Regions from separate parts of the Aromatoleum evansii genome, predicted to be linked through region 1. Evidence: predicted binding sites of a transcription regulator. Region 1 holds the regulator's gene; each other region holds the start of a gene.
The links. Region 1 encodes HrcA, which represses chaperone genes, less so after heat shock. Its sites were predicted from a motif close to TNTTAGCACTCNNNGNCNNNGAGTGCTAANA; they were not measured.

Region 2: the regulator HrcA is predicted to act here: its motif matches at 1,458-1,488, upstream of rpoH (RNA polymerase sigma factor RpoH).
Region 3: the regulator HrcA is predicted to act here: its motif matches at 2,115-2,145, upstream of groES (co-chaperone GroES).

The regions. Positions count from the first base shown of each region.
Region 1 covers NZ_CP141259.1:1,331,464-1,336,914, forward strand. The annotation lists gene hemH (ferrochelatase) at 286-1,383, opposite strand; gene hrcA (heat-inducible transcriptional repressor HrcA) at 1,414-2,442, opposite strand; gene U5817_RS06105 (NAD kinase) at 2,527-3,411, shown strand; gene recN (DNA repair protein RecN) at 3,448-5,112, shown strand; gene fur (ferric iron uptake transcriptional regulator) at 5,144-5,451, opposite strand, start outside.
Region 2 covers NZ_CP141259.1:4,401,320-4,406,770, forward strand. The annotation lists gene U5817_RS20605 (porin) at 1-1,124, opposite strand, end outside; gene rpoH (RNA polymerase sigma factor RpoH) at 1,514-2,362, shown strand; gene U5817_RS20615 (SCO family protein) at 2,542-3,135, opposite strand; gene cyoE (heme o synthase) at 3,164-4,072, opposite strand; gene U5817_RS20625 (COX15/CtaA family protein) at 4,044-5,081, opposite strand; gene U5817_RS20630 (SCO family protein) at 5,078-5,451, opposite strand, start outside.
Region 3 covers NZ_CP141259.1:967,763-973,213, forward strand. The annotation lists gene U5817_RS04325 (response regulator) at 1-528, opposite strand, end outside; gene U5817_RS04330 (HD domain-containing phosphohydrolase) at 577-1,884, opposite strand; gene groES (co-chaperone GroES) at 2,226-2,516, shown strand; gene groL (chaperonin GroEL) at 2,562-4,217, shown strand; gene U5817_RS04345 (response regulator) at 4,531-5,217, shown strand; gene U5817_RS04350 (sensor histidine kinase) at 5,192-5,451, shown strand, end outside.

The DNA of each region.
Region 1 (5,451 bases):
CTCCCGTCGGCCGGGCGCTCACCGACCCACATCTCGAGTCGCTCGGAGATTTTGCGACGATGGAAGGAGAGGTGCGAAGCCTGGAGCTGTACGTCTGCCGATGCAATCTTCATCGCGGTCCCCTGCGGGCTGCTTAAGTGCAGGTTTTAACGGCAGATTTCTGAAGAACTTCAGGTCGTCCGGAAAATTTTCAGGCAGTGTTCGCGCATGGTCTCCTGTACGGCCGCCAGGCGCTCGACCTGCGACTCGCCAATGAGCTCTGGCATGAGCATCACTGCGGATTCATCAGCACTTGGCGCCGGCAACACGCGCGCGCTGGGCACTGGCGGCGAGTTCCTGCGGCTCGACCGATGGACGGGACAACCAGTTGCCAAGGTTGTCCTGCACAATGTCACGCAGTGCGGTGATCCAGTCGTCACGTTCGTTCAGGCAGGGTATGTAGTGGAATTCCTTGCCGCCGCAAGACAGGAACGCATGGCGGCATTCCATTGCGATTTCCTCGAGGGTTTCCAGGCAGTCTGCCGGAAAACCCGGGCACATAACGTCCACCCGTGCCGTGCCCTGGCGCGCCAGGGATTCGAGCGTTGGCTGGGTGTAGGGTTTCAGCCATTCGGCCTTGCCGAAGCGCGACTGGAAGGTCAGCTGCCAGCGGTCGTCCGCCAGTCCGAGTTCTCTGGCGAGAAGGCGTGCTGTCACACGGCATTCGCAGTGATAGGGATCGCCGAGGTCGAGCGATCGCCGCGGGATGCCGTGGAAACTCATCACCAGCTTGTCGCCCTCGCCGTTCTTCATCCAGTGGTCGCGCACGCTCTGGGCGAGTGCCGCGATATAGCCAGGATGGTCGTGGAAATTGCGCACGTAGCGAATCTCGGGCTGGTTGCGCCAGTGCCCAAGGCAATCCGCGACTTCGTCGAGCACGCTCGCGGTCGTGCTCGCCGCATATTGCGGATACATCGGCACGATCAGGATGCGGTTGCAGCCGTCTGCCTTCATGCGGTTGAGCACCTCGGGCACGGATGGCGAACCGTAGCGCATCGCCCACTCGACCTGCAGCCCGGTGATGCCGCGGTGGCCGAGGTAGCCCGCAAGCAGCTTCGTCTGACGTTCCGTGTGCACCTTCAGCGGCGAGCCTTCATCCATCCAGATCGTCGCGTATTTCGCGGCCGACTTGCGCGGGCGGGTGTTCAGGATGATGCCGTTGAGGATGGGCCACCACACCGGCGCCGGGATCTCGACCACGCGCGGGTCGGACAGGAATTGCTTCAGGTACGGGCGAACGGCTGCGGCCGTAGGGGCCGCCGGTGAGCCAAGATTGACGAGCAAGACGCCGGTGCGTGCAGGTGTGCCATGCGTCCAGGCGGGTTCGGGCCAGTAACGGGCCATGCTGATCCTTGTGTGATTGTTGCGCGCCGCTCAGTTCGCGTTCGACAGCGCGTTCGAGAGCAGGCGGGCCGTGATGTCGACGATGGGTATCACGCGATCATAAGCCATGCGCGTCGGTCCGATCACGCCGACGGATCCGACGATGCGACCGTTGACCTCGTAGCCGGCGGTCACGACGCTGCAGCCGTCGAGCTGCGACAGTCCCGATTCGTCACCGATGAAGATCTGCACCCCCTGGGCGCGATTGGACAGGTCGAGGAGCTGGATGAGTCCCGTCTTCTGCTCGAACAGCTTGAACAGCTCGCGCAGCCGCGCCATGTTCGACGACAGGTCCTCGATGTCGAGCAGATTGGTTTCTCCCGACAGCACGTAGCGGGAGCTGTCGTCCTGGACTGCCGCGCTGCCGGTTTCGACCGCCGCGTTCATCAGCTCGCTCATGTCGCTGCGCAGCTGCTTCAGCTCGGCCCGGATGCGGGTGCGAATGTCGTCGAATCCCAGTCCGGCGCAGTGTTCGGTGAGATAGTTGGCTGCTTCCACCAGTTCCGATGGCGAGTACGAGCGCCGGGTATGGATGATGCGGTTCTGCACGTCCCCTGCCGTCGTGACGATGATCAGCAGGATGCGGTTTTCCGACAGGCTGATGAACTCGATCTGGCGGATCTTGATCAGGTCGCGCCGCGGCGAAACGACGACCCCGGCGAACTGCGTCAGCTCCGACAGCAGGTGCGATGCGGAACTGATCAGGCGTTGGGGCTGGTCGGGCTGCAGCTGCCCCTTCAGTTCGCGCAGCTGCGCCTGTTCCAGGGGTTGCACGGTCAGCAGCGAGTCAACAAAGAAGCGGTAGCCGAGTGCCGTCGGAATGCGCCCGGCCGAAGTGTGGGGGCTCGCGATGAAGCCCATTTCCTCGAGGTCGCTCATCACGTTGCGTACCGTCGCGGGCGACAGCTCGAGACCCGAGTAGCGCGAAAGCGAACGCGAGCCCACCGGCTGCCCTTCCACGATGTAGCGTTCGATGAGGGTCTTGAGCAGGATCTGGGAGCGCGGGTCGAGCGGTTTCATGACGGTAAGAAGTAATTTCCCCGATTCTATGGAAGTGCCGGCGCCTCTGCCAAGGTTCTCGGCGATTGTGGTTTAATCCGCGGCATGAGCCAGAGCTTCAATACCATTGCCCTGATCGGCAAATACCAGAGCCCGGATGTCGCTGGCGCGGTCCTCTCGATAGCCAGTTTCCTGCGCGAAAGGGGGCTGGCTGTATGGATCGAGCAAGGTACCGCAAGTTCCATCGGGCTCGTCGGCGAGTTCGCCACCGTGACCTATGACGAGATCGGCGCCCAGGCCGATCTTGCCGTCGTCCTCGGGGGCGACGGCACGATGCTGAATACCGCCCGCCGGTTGTCCGAACATGCGGTGCCACTCGTCGGCATCAACCAGGGCAGGCTGGGCTTTCTCACGGATATCCCGCGCAAGGAAGCCTTGAACAAGCTTGCCGAGATCCTCGACGGACGTTTTGTCGAAGAGGCGCGCACCATGCTAGACGCCGAAGTCGTTCGCGGCGGGCAGCGCGTTTTCCACACGCTCGCGTTCAACGACGTCGTCGTGAACAAGGGCGATTTCGGCCGCATGATCGAGTTCGATCTGTCGATCGACGGCGAGTATGTCTACACGCAGCGTTCGGACGGCATGATCATCACCACGCCGACCGGGTCCACCGCCTATGCCTTGTCGGCCAACGGCCCGATCCTGCATCCCACGGTCGGCGGCATCGCCCTCGTGCCGCTGTGTCCGCACGCCCTTACCGCCCGGCCGATCACCCTCCCGGACAGCTGCCGGATCGCGATCGAGCTGCTCTCCCCGCACGACGCCCGCATCCATTTCGACGGCCAGACGCGTTTCGATGCACATGCCGGCGACGTCGTCAGGATTACGCGTTCGCCCAAGGTGGTGCGTTTCCTGCACCCCGAAGGGTACAGTTACTTCGCCATGCTGCGCGGCAAGCTCCACTGGAGCGCCACGCCGCGACTGCCCTGATCTCCTTTCTCACTTCAGCCTCCTTCTGCGACGCCTATGCTCCGCCGCCTGACCATCCGTGATTTCGTGATTGTCGATCGCCTCGAACTCGATTTTCTGGCGGGTTTCGGCGCGCTTACGGGCGAGACGGGGGCGGGCAAGTCCATCCTGCTCGACGCGCTGGGGCTTGCCCTGGGGGGGCGTGCCGACGCGGGCGCGGTGCGTGTCGGCCGCGACAAGGCCGATATCGCGGCCGAATTTGATCTTCCCGCTGACGGCGGCCTCACCGACTGGTTGGCCGCGCAGGACTTGCCGGCCGACGAGGGCATGGCGATCCTGCGGCGCGTTGTGGAGGCGGGGGGGCGGTCGCGGGCCTGGATCAACGGCGTGCCGGTCACGCAGGCACAGTTGCGCGAGGCTGGGGACCGGCTCGCCGATATTCATGGGCAGCATGCGCATCATGCCCTGCTCAGAGGCGATGCACAGCGTGCGCTGATCGATGCGCACGCCGCTGCAGAGCACCTCGCCAAGGAGGTTGCCGACCGCTTTCGCGACTGGCAGCGGCTGGTCGAGCTGCGCCGGGCGGCCGAGCAGGACTCGGCCGCTTCCGAGCGCGAACGGGCCCTGCTTGCGTGGCAGATAGATGAACTGCGTAACCTTGCGTTCGACGCCGGCGAGTGGGCCGAGATCAATCAGGAGCACGCACGCCTGGCGCATGCCGCGGGTCTCATGGAGGGGGCGGACGAGGCCCTTGCGACGCTGGGCGAAGGGGAGGGTGCCGTCACCTCCCTGTTGCGTCACATATGTGTGCGTGTCGACGCCATGGCCGACATCGACCCGGGGCTCGGGGACCTGCGGGAACTGCTCTCCGGGGCCGCCATCCAGGCGGACGAGGCCTTGCATGCGCTGCGGCGCTATCGCGACCGGCTGGACCTCGATCCGCAGCGGCTCGCCGAGATCGAGCGCCGCATCGGCGCCGTGACCGACCTCGCGCGCAAGTATCGGGTTGATCCCGAGGGGCTGCCCGACTTGCTCGACGAGTGGGTGCGGAAGCTCGATGAACTGGTCGCGCAGGCGGATCCCGTCCATCTTGCCGAGCAGGAAGCACAGGCAGGGGCAGCATACGATCAGGCGGCGTCACGCCTCTCGGCGGCGCGTCGCCCGGCTGCCGAGCGCCTGTCGAGCGAGATCAGCGAGGCGATGCAGACGCTGGCGATGGCGGGTGGCCAGTTTGCGGTGGCGCTCGAACCGTGTGCGCCCTCCGCGCATGGCGTCGAAACCGTCGAGTTCCGCGTCGCCGCCAATCCGAGCCAGCCCTTGCGCCCCCTGGCCAAGGTCGCCTCGGGGGGCGAGCTGTCGCGCATCGGCCTGGCGATCCAGGTCATGACGAGCCGCGATTCCGCGACGCCGACGCTGATCTTCGATGAGGTCGATGTCGGCATCGGTGGCGGTGTCGCGGAAATTGTAGGGAAGCTCCTGCACCGGCTCGGTCGGGAGCGGCAGGTCCTGTGCGTCACCCATCTTCCCCAGGTTGCCGCATGCGCCGATTGGCAGTGGAACATCGCCAAGTCGAACCGCGGCGACGAGGTCGTCAGTGCCGTCACGCCGCTCGAGGCCGATGGTCGGATCGAGGAGATCGCGCGCATGCTCGGGGGGGTCAATATCACCGACACCACCCGCCGCCATGCCGCAGAAATGCTCGGGGTAAGCCCGGCGCTATAGTCGCCGAGGACTCGTCCGGAAGGTCGCGGCGTCACAGCTTGCGATTCGGGCAGTCTTTCCTGAGGCAATCGACGTACAGGTACAGCGCGTGCTCGCGGACCGCGAAACCGCGCTCCTGTGCGATCTGATTCTGCCGGCGCTCGATCTCCGCGTCGAAGAATTCCTCCACCTTTCCGCACTGTACGCAGACGAGGTGGTCGTGATGGCCGCTTTCCTTCAGCTCGAAGACGGCCTTGCCCGACTCGAAATAGTGCCGTTCGAGCAAGCCGGCCTGCTCGAACTGCGTCAGGACGCGGTAAACGGTGGCAAGTCCGATGTCCATCCCTTCCGCCATCAGCA
Region 2 (5,451 bases), 2.3 Mb from region 1:
AAGCCGGAAGCGTCCTGACCGTCAGCCTTCAGCAGGCCGGAGCTGCCATTCACGCCGCTCAGGTAGAAGTCAGCAGCCGAAGCGCTGTCGTTGTTCAGGCGGGTGTAGTAAGCCTTGACCATCGTGCGCTTGCTCAGGCTGTAGGTGTAGCCGAGGGTCCATTGCGAGAACTCGGTGTTGTCGCAGGCGTCGAAGTCGCATGCGTCGCCGTCCAGTTCCTGCGAACGAGCGTACTGCAGGTACACAGCCTGGTTGCCGCCGAACTTCTGCTCAGCGCCGACCATCCAGCCGTTACGCTTGACATCGGTGTCACCCAGAGCGCTCGACGCCTCGTACGTCGCGCGGTCATACAGCGCCGAGATGCTGGTGTTGCTCGGGAAGGTGTACTTGGCGGCGATACGGGCATCCTTCAGCTTGTCGCTGATGCCGAAAGCCGAACCACCCAGAACCGAAGCGACCACCTGGGGATCCTGCGCAACAGCGTAGCCGGCCGAAACGTACAGCGGGCCGTTCTCGTAGGCGCCAGCCAGCTGGTACGACTGCGAGTTGATGCCTTCGCCGCCATTGACGTCCGGCGACACACGGCTCTCGCCCGCCGAGTAAGCCAGTTGAGCCTTGAAGCCGGAGAAGTCCGGGGTCGTGTAGGCGACGGCGTTGTTGATGCGCTCGTCGATACCGGTCTTGATACCGCCGATCGTGCCGTAGGCAGCGCCCTGGAAGCCGATGCCGGTAGCGGCCGGGTTGAAGTCAACCTTGGCGCCGGCGGCACGCATGATGGTGGTCAGCTTGCCGAGTTGCAGGGTACCGAAGCCGCCGGTCAGACCGACGAAGGTGTCGCGGGTGGCCAGGCTGCTGGTGCCGGTGCCGTCAGCAGCGAAACCGCTCTCGACCTGGAACAGGGCCTTCAGGCCGTTGCCCAGGTCTTCGGTGCCACGGAAGCCGATCAGCGAGCTGTTCGAAGTGACGCGGGTGCGACGATCGATTTCGGTCAGAACATCGCCGCCGCTTGCCTTCACCGACTCGACGGTCGCATCAACGACGCCGTAAACGGTGACGTTGGTCTGCGCGAAAACCGGAGCGGACGCCAGGCCGGCGATGGCCAGGGCGATCAGTTTCTTTTGCATGTATTTCTCCTCTAATTGAAGCTGAAGCCGCGGTCGCAACCCCGGCCCGACTTACCTCTCAAGCGAGAAGTTGCCACGATTGTGCTCAACGCGCCGCCAGCGGTGCAAGAATCGTTCGCCCCGAACACGGCAAATGGATAAAAGTTGTTGCATGGGTGCAACAGGCGCCGGGTCGTGCAGCCACCTGTACTTGCCCGACTTGCATCAATACCCGCCGAAAGGCCCTGTCTGGCGCCACTTTCCGTCGCGAGACAATCCGACGCGGGTAGATAGCCGTGGAGTTTTCACGTGGACGGCATAGTTGGTCGCGGTGCAAAGGGAACTCTTTTCCTTCATTAGCACTCTGACTCGCTGAGTGCTAAGATCACGCGCATGGAGGAATTCCGTAGATGACCCAAGCCCTGTCCTTCCCCGTCCCGTCTGCCGTCGGCAGCATCGATCAGTACATCCAGTCGGTGAATCGCATTCCGATGCTTTCGGAAGGCGAGGAAGTGGAATTGGCGACGCGCCTGCGCGACGAGGGTGACGTGGAGGCGGCGCGGCGGCTGGTGATGTCGCACCTGCGGCTGGTCGTGGCGATCGCGCGCGGCTACCTGGGATATGGACTGCCTCACGCGGACCTGATCCAGGAGGGCAATATCGGCCTGATGAAAGCGGTGAAGCGTTTCGACCCCGCGCGCGGCGTGCGGCTGGTGTCGTTCGCGATCCACTGGATCAAGGCCGAGATCCACGAGTACGTGCTGAAGAACTGGCGGCTGGTGAAGATCGCAACGACGAAGGCGCAGCGCAAGCTGTTCTTCAACCTGCGCAGCCTGAAGCAGGATTCAACGACGCTGAGCGGCGATGAAATCCAGGCAGTGGCGACGCAGCTGGGCGTGAAGCCGGAGGAAGTCGTCGAGATGGAGACGCGCCTGACCGGGCGTGACATCCCGCTCGAAGGAGATAGCGACGACGATGACGATCGTTTTGCGCCGATCGCCTATCTGCCGGACCCGCACGCCGAGCCTTCGGAGGTGCTGGAGCGGGCCGAACTCGCGCACCTGCACGACGTCGGACTGCACGAAGCGCTCGCGAGCCTGGATGAGCGCAGCCGGACCATCGTGCAGCGACGCTGGTTGTCGGAAGGCGACAGCGCGACCCTGCACGAACTTGCGGCGGAGTACGGGGTTTCGGCCGAGCGCATCCGCCAGATCGAGGCGAAGGCGATGCAGAAGATGCGCGGGCTGCTCACGGCCTGAGGGCTGCGCCGCGATCCGGTGGGAGCGGCTTCAGCCGCGAATTGGCGCTGATTCGCGGCTGAAGCCGCTCCCACACCGCCTCTCCTCCCGCTCACTGAGCTCGTCGTCCCGCTCCCACAGAGTGCCCGTTCCGCACTCGGGCAGCTTTCTTGCGCTCCGGCAGCGCTACCCCGCAGGCCCTATTTCCCTGCAAGCAAGCTGCGGATATCCGCCGCGATGTTGTCGGCGGTTTCACCGTGCTTCACGTAGAGACGGACGCGCCCGGCCGGATCGAAGACATAGGTTCCCGTGGAGTGATCGACGGTGTAGTTGCTACCCGAAGTGTCGCCGCTCTTCTGGTAGAAGACCTTGAACTCCTTGGCGACCGCCGTGGTTTGCGCGGCATCGCCGCGCAGCGCGAGGAAGCGGGGATCGAACACCGGGATGTACTGGGCAAGCAGTTGCAGGGTGTCGCGCTCGGGATCGACCGTGACGAACAGGACCTGCACGCGCTCGGCGTCGGGCCCGAGCTGGCGCATGACCTCGGCCATGGTGGCGAGATTCGTCGGGCACACGTCCGGGCATTGCGTGTAGCCGAAGAACAGGGTGACGACCTTGCCGCGAAAATCGGCCAGCGTGCGCAGGGCCCCGGTGTGATCGGAGAGCGCCAACCCCTTGCCGTAGTCGGCACCGGTGATGTCGGTGGCGCGGAACGCGGTGGTGGCGGACGGGTTGGAACAGGCGGCGAGCGTTGCGACGGCGAGTGTTGCGGCGACAATCAGGGTGCGGAGCATCTTTCCTGGGACCGGGACATGGTGGGGATCAGTAACGCAGGTAATGATCCGCCAGCAAAGCCGCGAAGAGCAAGAACAGATAGAGGATGGAGAAGCGGAAGGTGCGGCGCGCGCGGGTGTCGCTGTAGTCCGTGTACAGGCGCCATGTGCGGCCGAGGAAGCAGCCGCCGAGCAGGATCGCGGCGGCGAGGTAGGCGACGCCGCTCATGCGGGTCGCAAACGGCAGCAGCGTGACACCGAAGAGGATGCATGTATACAGCAGCACCGACAGGCGCGTGAACTCGGAGCCATGGGTGACCGGCAGCATGGGCAGTCCGGCGCGCGCGTAGTCGGCGCTGCGGTAGAGCGCGAGGGACCAGAAGTGCGGCGGGGTCCACGCGAAGATGATGAGGAAGAGGAGCAGCGCGTCGGCGCTGACCTCGCCGGTGACGGCGGCCCAGCCGAGCACCGGGGGCATGGCGCCGGAGGCGCCGCCGATGACGATATTCTGCGGCGTGCGCGGCTTGAGGAAGATGGTGTAGACGACCGCGTAGCCGACGAAGGTTGCGAGCGTGAGCCACATCGTCAGCGGATTGACGAGCTGGTGCAGGATCACGAGGCCGCTGCCGCCCAGGGCGCCGGCGAAGGCGAGCGTTTCGCGCGGGCCGAGTTCGCCGCGCGGTAGCGGGCGCCCGCGGGTGCGGCTCATGCGCGCGTCGATATGGGCTTCGATGAGGCAGTTCATCGCGGCAGCGGCGCCGGCGACGCAGGCGATGCCGACGGTGGCCGCGAGGACGATGGCGGGCGCAGGCAGTCCGTCCGGGACGGCGAGGAACATGCCGATGATCGCGCAGAAGACGATCAGGGAATTCACGCGCGGTTTCGTCAGCACGTAGAAGGCGTGCAGACGGGCAGACGCAACGTGCGCTTCAGGCGTAAGAGTTTTCGCGGCCCGCATGGCCTACCCTCCTCTGCGCGACCGTTGCGGGAAGACGGGCCCCGCGCAGGCCATGATTGATCCAGACCATCACGATGACCAGCACCGCCGCTCCGGCGTTGTGGGCGACGGCGAGCGACAGCGGCAGGCCGAGCAGGACGTTGGCGATGCCAAGGGCGAGTTGCAGGGCAAGCGCGAGCAGCAGGACGGCGCCGAAACGGCGCGTCCCCGCGCGCCGCAGCAGGGCGCCGCCGAGCGCGAGCAGCGCGGCGCCCGCAAGCACGGCGCCGAGTCGATGGGACCAGTGGATCGCAGTGAGCGCGGCGAGCGGGAGCGCATCGCCGTCGGCGGTCATGCCGAGCTCGCGCAGCACATGGAAGGCGTTCGCGTAATCGGCCGCCGGCCACAGGCTGCCCTGGCAGGAGGGGAAGTCTGCACAGGCGAGCGCGGCGTAGTTCGTGCTGGTCCACCCGCCCAGCGCGATCTGCAGCGCGAGGAGGATGAAAGCGGTACGCGCGAGGGCAAGATAGCGGCGGGGAACTTCGGTGCGCGCCGATGCATGGGCCTGCAGGGCAAGCCAGGCGAGCAGCGCGAGCGTCGTGAGTCCGCCGAGGAGGTGGGCCGTGACGATGGCGGGCTTGAGGAGCAGCGTGACGGTCCATTTGCCGAGCAGCCCCTGGAAGATCACCACGCCGACCAGGGCCGCGGCGAGTCGCGGGGCGACGCCGGGAGTGCCGCGGCGGCGCCAGGCGAGGAAGGCGATGGCGAGGATCAGCAGGCCGAGGCTGGCGGCGAGGTAGCGGTGGATCATTTCCTTCCACGCCTTGGGAAGGCTGACCGGGCCGTGGGGGTCGGCGGCGTGGGTCTCGAGGATCTCGTCGGCGGCGTGGTGCGGACTAAGCTGGCCGTAGCAGCCCGGCCAGTCGGGGCAGCCGAGGCCGGCATCGGACAGGCGGACGTAGGCGCCGAAGACGACGACGACGGCCGTGAGCGCGAGTGCGAGGAGGATGAGGCGGCGGTAGGCGGTCATTGCGCGGCCCGTTCCTCGCCCAACCCTGCGGGATGGACGACTTGCCCCCGTCCGAGCGCGGAGTACTTGAGCAGGCGCTGCAGGTCCTTGATCACGCGGCGCGGGTCGGCGCTCTCGGGGAAACGCATCATCACTTGCCCGCGCGGATCGACGAGATAGACGTGACGCCCGCGTTCGGCGCCGGGCAGCTGGGCGAGCCAGGCCGGCGCGCTGCGGGCCACGCGCAACCCCTCGTGCGCGGCGAGCGTTCCCGACTCGGGCACCGCTGCGTCGGTCACGAGCCACAGGCGGCCGACGCGCCCCATCGCCTCGCCCTGTGCGAGGCGTACCTGGCGCATCAGGTAGAGCGCCTCGGCGCAGGGCCGCTCGC
Region 3 (5,451 bases), 360 kb from region 1:
ACCGTCCTCGCTCCAGATCACCTTGGTGATGCCCGGCTCCTCGGCTTCGAGGCGCTTGCGCTCTAGCTCTTCCGCAGACATGGCGCCCGCCGTGACGCGCACCTGATCCGCCAGGCGTTGGTTTTCGAGCGTCAGCTCGCGAACCGCCAGCGCCTGGCCGATCGCGGCGACCAGCTCATAGTCGTTCCAGGGTTTGGACAGGAAGCGGCTGATGCCGGCCTCGTTGATGGCGCCGATCAGGCCGTTCAGGTCGGCGTAGCCCGAAAGGATCAGGCGCGCGGCATCCGGCTGGATCTCGCGGAAGGCCTTGAGGAACTGCACGCCGTCCATCCCGGGCATGCGATAGTCGGACAGCACCAGGTCGTAGGCGGTGTGGCACGACTTGTCGAGAGCGTCGGCCGGGTTGCTGAAGACGTCGATCTGCAGCGGATAGACCTTTCCTCCCGCCACGCAGGGCGTCAGCGACAGCAGTCGCCTCAGCGATTTCAGGATCGACTCCTCGTCATCGACGATCAGGATGCGGCTCATGGGACCTCCCAGGCGAAACACCGGCACGCCGGGCGCCGGTGCTGCGTGTCATTTGTCGTTGCGCACGTACAAGGTCAGTGTGATGCCTTCGCGTCGAGCGTAATTCTGGATCTGGCGCGTCAGGGATTCGTCGAGCAAGTAATCGGCCGCGAGGAGCAGGGCACCGTCTCTGCCGACCAGATCGCGAGCGAGGACCATGCCCGGCCGCAGGTCGGCCGCCGCCACCGGCAGGTCGCGCGACGGCGGCTCGGGTGTGACGCCGCCCTGCATCTCGACGAAGGCATCGACGACCTGCGGGTCGTAACGTTTGCCTCGCGCCCGCACGATCATCGCCAGCGCCTCGTCGCGCGTCATGCGCTTGTCGGACAGCGTCCCGTTCTGCAAGCCATCGTAATCGTTCACGACACTCAGGATGCGCGCCCCGAAGGGAATGGTCAGGCCCTGCAGCCCATCGGGAAAGCCCTGCCCGTCGAAGCGTTCGTGGTGCGAGCGGATCAGGTGCGCAGCGTCCTTGAGCTCGTTGAGCGGCATCAGCGCCGATTCGCCGGCGATCGCGTGCTTGCGGTAATGCGCGAGCTCCTCGCTGGTCAATCGCGGCACCGGTTTGGCGAGCACCGCATCGGAAAAACCGATCTTCCCGATATCGTGCAGCAGGCCGGCAACGAAAATGTCCTGCTGGCCCTTGGCATCCACTTCGAGTCGAGCTGCCAGCCGGCGCGCGAGGTCTGCAACCCGGCGGGCATGGCCAGCGACGCCGCCGCCGCGCAATTCGATCAGGCCCGAGAAGGTCTTGATGGAGACGAGGAAATTCTGCTTCAGACGCTCGTTGGCCTGCTTGAGCGAGCCATTGGCCTGCTCCAGCGCGTCGGTGCGCTCGCGCACCTTGTCCTCGAGTCCGGCGTTGAGCTCGCGCAGGGCCTCGTTCTGCTGCTGGGTAAGTGCCAGCAGGCGCGCGTTTTCCGCTTGCAGCCGGCGCCGTTCGAGCGCATCCCTGACCGTCAGCGCCAGTTCGCTGTCGTCCCAGGGTTTGGCGATGTAGCGATAAATCTCGCCCCGGTTGATCGCGTCGATGGTCGAGCCCATGTCCGCGTAGCCGGTCAGCAGCAGGCGGATCACGTCGGGCCAGCGCGTGCGCACCTGCTCCAGGAAGGTCGCGCCGTCCATCTCCGGCATGCGCATGTCGGACACCACCAGGTCGACGTGTTCGCGCTCCAGGATCTCCAGGCCGGCCCTGCCGCCCTCCGCCGTGTGGATCTTGTAGCCGGCGGGGCGCAATAGCCGCCGCAGCGACGACAAGATGCTTGGCTCGTCGTCGACTAGGAGCACGCTTGGGGTGATCTGGACGGTCTCTGTCATGGCCCTGTGGGGCTAACCCCGATGCTGGAGTGGGCAAAGCAAGTAAATGTATGCAAATTATAATGCCACTGATGTTAATGGCCGCGCCACTCCGGGCTGAATCCGCCAGCCCTTCAACCATCGCGCTTTTTTCCGCCGCTCACGGCATGCAGGGTGGTGTTCCGTCAGCCTGACAGGCGCGCGAAGGAAATGTCCATCCCGCACTTGAAATCCCAAAAGTGCGTCCCTATTATTAGCACTCGTTGGCAGTGAGTGCTAACGGCCCGGGCAGCGCCCGCGGCCACTGCGAATTTTCCAGACGGGCCCTGCCCGTGCTCGATGTGATAACAAGGAGTGAGTCAATGAAAATCCGTCCCTTGCATGATCGCGTGATCGTCAAGCGCCTCGAAGCCGAACGCAAGACCGCCAGCGGCATCGTGATCCCCGACTCGGCCGGCGAGAAGCCCGACCAGGGCGAAGTGCTGGCCGTGGGCAACGGCAAGATCCTCGACGACGGCAAGGTCCGCCCGATGGCCGTCAAGGTCGGCGACAAGGTCCTGTTCGGCAAGTACGCCGGCCAGACCGTCAAGGTCGAAGGCGACGAGCTGCTCGTCATGCGCGAAGAAGACATCATGGGCGTGGTCGAGGCCTGAGCCTCCCGTTCCGCCTCGTCAAACGAATCCTAGGAGCAATCAACAATGGCAGCTAAAGAAGTCAAGTTCGGTGATTCCGCCCGTGCCCGCATGGTCGAAGGCGTCAACATCCTGGCCGACGCGGTCAAGGTGACCCTGGGCCCGAAGGGCCGCAACGTCGTGCTCGAGCGCTCGTTCGGCGCCCCGACGGTGACCAAGGACGGCGTCTCGGTCGCCAAGGAAATCGAACTGAAGGACAAGTTCGCCAACATGGGCGCGCAGATGGTCAAGGAAGTCGCTTCCAAGACCTCGGACATCGCCGGTGACGGCACCACCACCGCGACCGTGCTGGCCCAGTCGATCGTCCGCGAAGGCATGAAGTACGTTGCCGCCGGCATGAACCCGATGGACCTCAAGCGCGGCATCGACAAGGCCGTAATCGCCACGATCGAAGAGCTGAAGAAGCTGTCGAAGCCCTGCTCGACCAACAAGGAAATCGCCCAGGTCGGCTCGATCTCCGCGAACTCGGACCAGGACATCGGCGACATCATCGCCCGTGCGATGGACAAGGTCGGCAAGGAAGGCGTCATCACCGTCGAGGACGGCAAGTCGCTGCAGAACGAACTCGACGTCGTCGAGGGCATGCAGTTCGACCGCGGCTACCTGTCGCCGTACTTCATCAACAACCCGGACAAGCAGGTCGCGATCCTCGAGAACCCGTTCGTTCTGCTGTTCGACAAGAAGATCTCGAACATTCGTGACCTCCTGCCGGTGCTCGAGCAGGTCGCCAAGGCCGGCCGTCCGCTGCTGATCATCGCCGAAGACGTCGAAGGCGAAGCGCTGGCGACCCTGGTCGTGAACAATATCCGCGGCATCCTCAAGACCTGCGCCGTCAAGGCCCCGGGCTTCGGCGACCGTCGCAAGGCCATGCTGGAAGACATCGCCGTCCTGACCGGCGGCCAGGTCATCGCCGAGGAAGTCGGCCTGACCCTCGAGAAGGCCACCCTGAACGACCTCGGCCAGGCCAAGCGCATCGAGATCGGCAAGGAAAACACCATCCTCATCGACGGCGCCGGCCAGGCCGACCGCATCGAGGCCCGCGTCAAGCAGATCCGCGTGCAGATCGAGGAAGCCACCTCCGACTACGACCGCGAGAAGCTGCAGGAGCGCGTCGCCAAGCTCGCCGGCGGTGTCGCGGTGATCAAGGTCGGTGCTGCCACCGAAGTCGAAATGAAGGAAAAGAAGGCCCGCGTCGAAGACGCGCTGCACGCCACCCGTGCGGCCGTTGAAGAAGGCATCGTCCCCGGCGGCGGCGTCGCGCTGCTGCGTGCCCGCGCCAACCTGGGCAACCTCAAGGGCGACAACCACGACCAGGACGCCGGCATCAAGATCGTGCTGCGCGCGATGGAGCAGCCCCTGCGCGAGATCGTCGCCAACGCCGGCGACGAGCCCTCGGTGGTCGTCAACAAGGTCAATGAAGGTACGGGCAACTTCGGCTACAACGCCGCCACCGGCGAGTACGGCGACATGGTCGAGATGGGCGTGCTGGACCCGACCAAGGTCGAGCGCACCGCGCTGCAGAATGCCGCTTCGGTTGCCGGCCTGATGCTCACCACCGACTGCATGGTCGGCGAGCTGCAGGAAGACAAGCCCGCGATGGGCGGCGGCATGGGCGGCATGGGTGGCATGGGCGGCATGGGTGGCATGGACATGGGCATGTAATGCCTGTCTGAGCGCCAGCTCACCTTCCGGGCCTTCGGGTCCGGTGCACAACGGCCCCGCTTCGGCGGGGCCGTTGTGCTTTTCGGCCGACGTTGTGCACGCAAGACGGCCCTCGCTGCGCGGTCGCGCTCGAAGCGTGTGATAATTCGGGGAGATGGGCAAAAAAAGGCGGTCGGGAGTTTCCGGCGCAGTCGGCCGGAAGCTCCCGGGAGCGGGCGCGCTGGCGGCGCGGCCATTCCTCTGACCGGGTAAAGGAGAACAGCGGGTGTAAATCTAGGCGCGCCCGCTTACATGTAACTTACATCCTGATTCCATGCGGATTCTGCTTGCTGAAGATGATGCCGTCATTGCAGACGGTTTGTGTCGCGCGCTTCGTCGCGGCGGCTTTGCAGTCGATCACGTGTCTTCCGGCATCGAGGCGGATACCGCGTTGGCATCGCAACCGTATGATCTTGTGATTCTCGACCTGGGCTTGCCGCGCCTGCCGGGGATCGAGGTCCTGAAGCGCCTGCGGGCGCGCAAGTCGACCATCCCGGTGCTGATCCTCACCGCCCAGGACGGCGTCGAGGATCGCGTGCGCGGCCTCGATGCGGGCGCCGACGACTATCTCACGAAGCCCTTTGCGTTGCCGGAACTGGAGGCGCGCGTGCGTGCGCTCACCCGCCGTGGCACCGGCCAGGCACGCTGCATCGAGGTGGGGAGCCTGTCCTACGACCAGGCTGACCACGTCGTGAAGATCAACGGCCAGGTGGTCGAGTTTTCCGCGCGCGAGATCGGTCTGCTCGAAGTGTTCGTCCTGCGGGTGGGGCGTCTCGTCAGCAAAGATCAGCTCGTGGACCACCTGTGCGGATGGGGCGAGGAGGTGTCGAGCAACGCGATCGAGGTGTACGTCCATCGCCTGCGCAAGAAGCTCGAGGACAGCGGCGTGCGCATCGTGACGGTGCGCGGGCTGGGGTACTGCCTGGAAACGGTGGATGCTGGCCAGGCGGCGAAAGCCTGACAAGACGGCGGCGGGCGGGCGCTCGCCGACGCAGCCGAACTCGCTGTTCGGCGAGATCCTCGACTGGATGCTCGCGCCGCTGCTGTTCCTGTGGCCGATCTCCATCATCGTCACGCACAACGTCGCCGACAACATCGCCAACCAGCCTTACGACCGCGCCCTCGCCGACAGCGTGCGCGCGCTGGCGCGCCTGGTCACGGTGGAGGAGGGCAAGGTGGCGGTGCACTTCCCCGC